Regions from separate parts of the Paenarthrobacter sp. A20 genome, predicted to be linked through region 1. Evidence: riboswitches for the same ligand, from Rfam matches in the RefSeq annotation. Region 1 holds a riboswitch; the other holds the start of a gene.
What was found. Region 1 has a riboswitch for thiamine pyrophosphate ahead of thiC (phosphomethylpyrimidine synthase ThiC). Riboswitches for the same ligand answer to the same signal wherever they lie in the genome.

Region 2: it holds a riboswitch for thiamine pyrophosphate, as region 1 does, so the genes downstream of both, J3D46_RS01575 (ECF transporter S component) here and thiC (phosphomethylpyrimidine synthase ThiC) in region 1, are expected to answer to the same signal.

The regions. Positions count from the first base shown of each region.
Region 1 covers NZ_JALJWH010000001.1:3,999,758-4,001,932, forward strand. Annotated here, with positions in the region: gene J3D46_RS18610 (amidohydrolase family protein) at 1-728, opposite strand, end outside; TPP riboswitch at 813-920, shown strand; gene thiC (phosphomethylpyrimidine synthase ThiC) at 916-2,175, shown strand, end outside.
Region 2 covers NZ_JALJWH010000001.1:329,221-331,395, reverse strand. Annotated here, with positions in the region: gene J3D46_RS01580 (NUDIX hydrolase) at 1-411, opposite strand, end outside; TPP riboswitch at 645-781, shown strand; gene J3D46_RS01575 (ECF transporter S component) at 858-1,478, shown strand; gene J3D46_RS01570 (ABC transporter ATP-binding protein) at 1,478-2,175, shown strand, end outside.

The DNA.
Region 1 (2,175 bases):
GCCTGCGCGGCGATATCCGGGAAGGTGGCGATGTTGACCAGGGTGGGCACGATGGGCACCGACTGTTCCACCAAACGCGGAATGTGCCGCGGCAAGAGGCCAGTGGCGTGTTCGATGCAGTCGATGCCGGCATCGAGCATGTCATCGATCGTGTTCTCGGCGAAGCAATGGGCCGTCACCCGGGCACCTTCGTCGTGGGCAGCTGAGATGGCATCCTTGACGATCTTTGCCGGAAAGGACGCGGCGAGGTCGCCGACGCCGCGATCGATCCAGTCGCCCACAAGTTTCACCCAGCCGTCGCCGTCGCGCGCTTCCTTGCGCACGGTCTCCACGAGCTGCTCCGGTTCAATTTCGTGGCCCAGGCCACGGAGGTAGCGCCGGCTCCTGGCAATGTGCCGTCCTGCCCTGATCAGGCGGGGCAAGTCTGTCCGCTGCTGAACCCAGCGGGTGTCGCCGGGTGATCCACAATCACGGATCAGCAGCGTTCCGGCGTCGAGGTCGGCCTGCGCCTGCGCCAAGGTTGCCTGCTCGTCAACCGCGCCGCCTGCGCCGAGCCCGATGTGGCAGTGGGCATCAACGAAGCCCGGCAGGACCCAGCCATCCAGTACCCGGTCCGGAGGGGCCGTGGGGCGTTCGAAGGAAAGGACTCCGTCAACAGACCACATCCCTTGGCGCTCTTCGTCCGCCGAGACGAGTACAGGTCCGCTGAATTCGATGATGTTGGCCATTGCAAAAGCCTAGTCCGCCGCACTGCTTTCGGAGCTGGTGCGTTCATGTGACTGGGTGCCCGTTGGGAGCTGTGGTAGCTTCGTCTACGACCACACGGGGGCCCCTGCAGGGGCTGAGATCGGACTGACGCAGTCTGCGACCGTTGAACCTGTCCGGGTAATGCCGGCGAAGGAAGTGAGTAATCCTTTGAGCACCACCGAAACACAGCACAGCCCTGTCCAAAATCGTTCCAACGCAGGCCAAAATCGTTCCAACGCAGGCCAGAACCAGGCCGGTAACGGCTTGGAATCAGCGGAACCCGTCACGCAATCGCTGAAGTCCCATTCATTGGCGTGGCTGGAAGATCCCGACAACGGGATCCGCGTGCCGATAACCGAGATTTCGCTGGAGCCCTCCCCCAGTGGGCAGGCAAATACGCCGTTGCAGGTGTACCGAACCGCGGGTCCGGGCAGCGATCCTGTGGTGGGACTGGAGCCGTTCCGCGCACCATGGATCCAAGGCCGGGCAGACACCGAACCATACTCCGGGCGCGAACGGAACCTGCTCGACGACGGCAAGTCCGCGGTCCGGCGCGGTGCGGCGTCAGCGGAGTGGAAGGGCGCGCAACCGGTGCCCCGCCGCGCCGTCGAGGGCAAGACCGTCACCCAAATGCACTACGCGAAAAAGGGCGTTGTGACGCCGGAGATGCAGTTCGTCGCGCTGCGGGAGAACTGCGATGTTGAACTGGTCCGCGGCGAGGTCGCCGCAGGCCGGGCCATCATCCCCAACAACATCAACCACCCTGAATCCGAACCGATGATCATCGGCAAGGCCTTCCTGGTCAAGATCAACGCAAACATCGGAAACTCGGCCGTGACCAGCTCCATCGCCGAAGAAGTGGACAAGCTGCAATGGGCCGCCCAATGGGGCGCTGATACCGTCATGGACCTCTCCACGGGAGATGACATCCACACCACCCGCGAATGGATCATCCGCAACTCCCCTGTTCCGATCGGCACAGTCCCGATCTACCAGGCGCTCGAAAAGGTCAACGGCGAGGCCAACAAACTGACATGGGAAATCTTCCGCGACACAGTGATCGAGCAATGCGAGCAGGGCGTGGACTACATGACCATCCATGCAGGGGTGCTCCTGCGGTATGTGCCACTCACAGCCAACAGGGTCACAGGCATCGTTTCGCGCGGCGGTTCGATCATGGCCGGCTGGTGCCTGGCACACCATCAGGAAAACTTCCTCTACACCCACTTTGACGAGTTGTGCGAAATCTTCGCCCAGTACGACGTCTCGTTCTCGTTGGGCGACGGCCTGCGCCCCGGATCCATTGCCGACGCAAACGACGCCGCCCAGTTTGCAGAACTGGACACGCTCGCGGAGCTGACGCAACGCGCGTGGGAGTTCGACGTCCAGGTCATGGTGGAAGGCCCCGGCCACGTTCCATTCCACCTG
Region 2 (2,175 bases), 3.7 Mb from region 1:
GCGCTTGGGCATGTCCGTCGGGGTGATCCAGTTGGCCCATGGACGGAGGTCGGCGGAGTGGATGCTCAGGCCCGCCTCCTCCTGGACTTCCCGGAGTGCGGCTGTGAGGACCGTACCCGCGCTCGTGGTCGCCTGCGCAGGATTAGCGCCGATGGAGCTTTGGCGCCACTGGGCCGCGTGGTGTTGAAGCAGCTCCGCGGGGTAGTCCCAGCCGGACGTGTCCGCAGCATCCACCCGGCCTCCCGGGAACACCACCATTCCGGCAGCGAAGTCCATGGTGCTGACCCTGTGCTGGACGAAGGCTTCGAGACCGCCGGGGGCGTTGCGGAGCAGGATGACGCTGGCGGCAAGGCGAGGTTCCGGCGCCGTGGTGTCGCTTGCAGCGTGATCCTGCTTGGGTAGGTCCGTCATGAGATATGCCCCTTTGCCGCGGTCGAGTCTGCTGGATCATTCTCTCAGGTCTCGTTGTGGGGCCTGGTGTGCAGGCCAAAACCGGCGGGAGGGGTGTAGGGCGGGCCTCGCAACGCACGCCTGGAACGCGTCCGGCCCGGGGCGCGCTGATCCGATTGTGACCATAGGCGGGCAACAGGCCAGCGCCCGCCATGGACGCAGGTGTAAACTGAACCCGCCCATCAGGGCAGATTTGATAACGACAGGGGAGCGCCGCCGTCGGACCCTGCAGAGATGCAGGAGACGCGAGGGCGCTGAGAGTGCGGACAGCCGCAGACCCTCGAACCTGATCCGGTTAGTACCGGCGCAAGGGAGTCGAGCTTCTCAGAGTGTCCGGATCCGGGCGGCGCAGGCCGGCTGGAGAATCCGGGTAGCACTTTCCCCTCCTGTACCTCAGGAGGCAGAAAATGACCACGGTAAACGTGAAGAAGACCAGTTATAACTGGCGTGTTGTAGACATCGTTGTGGCGGCTCTGATCGCCATCGCCGGCGGCGTGATCTTCTGGGCCTGGTCCCAGGGCGCTGCGTTGGTATCCATTCCCCTGAACGCGACGTACCCTCCCCTCACAGGCCTGATCGCCGGTGGCTGGATGATCCCCGCGGTCCTGGGCATGCTCATTATCCGCAAGCCGGGCGCAGCGTTGTTCTGCGAAGCCGTCGCTGCCACCGGTGAGCTCATCATGGGCTCGCAGTACGGCACCACAGTGCTGATCTCCGGAGTCCTGCAGGGACTCGGCGCCGAGCTCATCTTCGCCGCTTTCCGCTACAAGAAGTTCAACCTGCCCACGGCCCTCCTCGCCGGCGCGGGCGCAGGCCTCTTCTGCGGCCTGAACGACTCCTTCCTTCCGTGGGGCTGGAACATCGCGTACGAGGCAATCGACAAGCTTGCCTACATCACCTTCACCACCATTTCCGGCGCGATCATCGCAGGCGCACTGTCCTGGGTCGCCACCCGCGGCCTGGCGAAGACCGGCGTCCTGAGCTCCTTCGCGTCGCGCAAGGCCGCTTCGGAGCCAGTCTTCAGCTGATGTCCGCGACTCAAAGCGGCACGGTCAGGCCTGCCGCCATCTCAGCCGAGGGCTGGGGGTGGCGGCATGCCGGCCGGGCCCAGCCTGCCATTGAGGGTCTGGACCTTCGGATCGAACCCGGCGAACGGGTGTTGCTGCTGGGTCCTTCGGGCGCCGGTAAGTCGACCCTCCTGCATGCCTTGGCCGGCGTGCTGGGTGATGAGGAAGACGACTCGGACGAGACCGGCTCCCTGCTGATCGACGGCGTTGCTCCCCGCGAACAGCGTGGCCGCGCCGGCCTGATGCAGCAAGACCCCGAAACCCAGGTGGTCCTCTCCCGCGTGGGTGACGACGTCGCCTTCGGCGCCGAGAACCTGGCCGTGCCGCGGGACGAGATCTGGTCCCGCGTCCATGAAGCGCTCGACGACGTCGGGCTGCGCACCGCTGCCGGCGGCGGTTTGGCCCTGGATCACCCAACGGCGGCACTCTCCGGAGGGCAGAAGCAACGGCTTGCGCTTGCGGGCATTTTGGCGATGCGACCCGGGCTGATCCTGTTGGACGAGCCGACGGCCAACTTGGATCCGGCGGGTGTGCTGGAGGTCCGTGATGCGGTGAAGCGCTGCCTCGATAAGACCGGTGCCACCCTGGTTGTGGTGGAACACCGCGTTTCTGTGTGGAAAGACCTGGTGGACAGGATCGTGGTCCTGCAGCCAGGGTG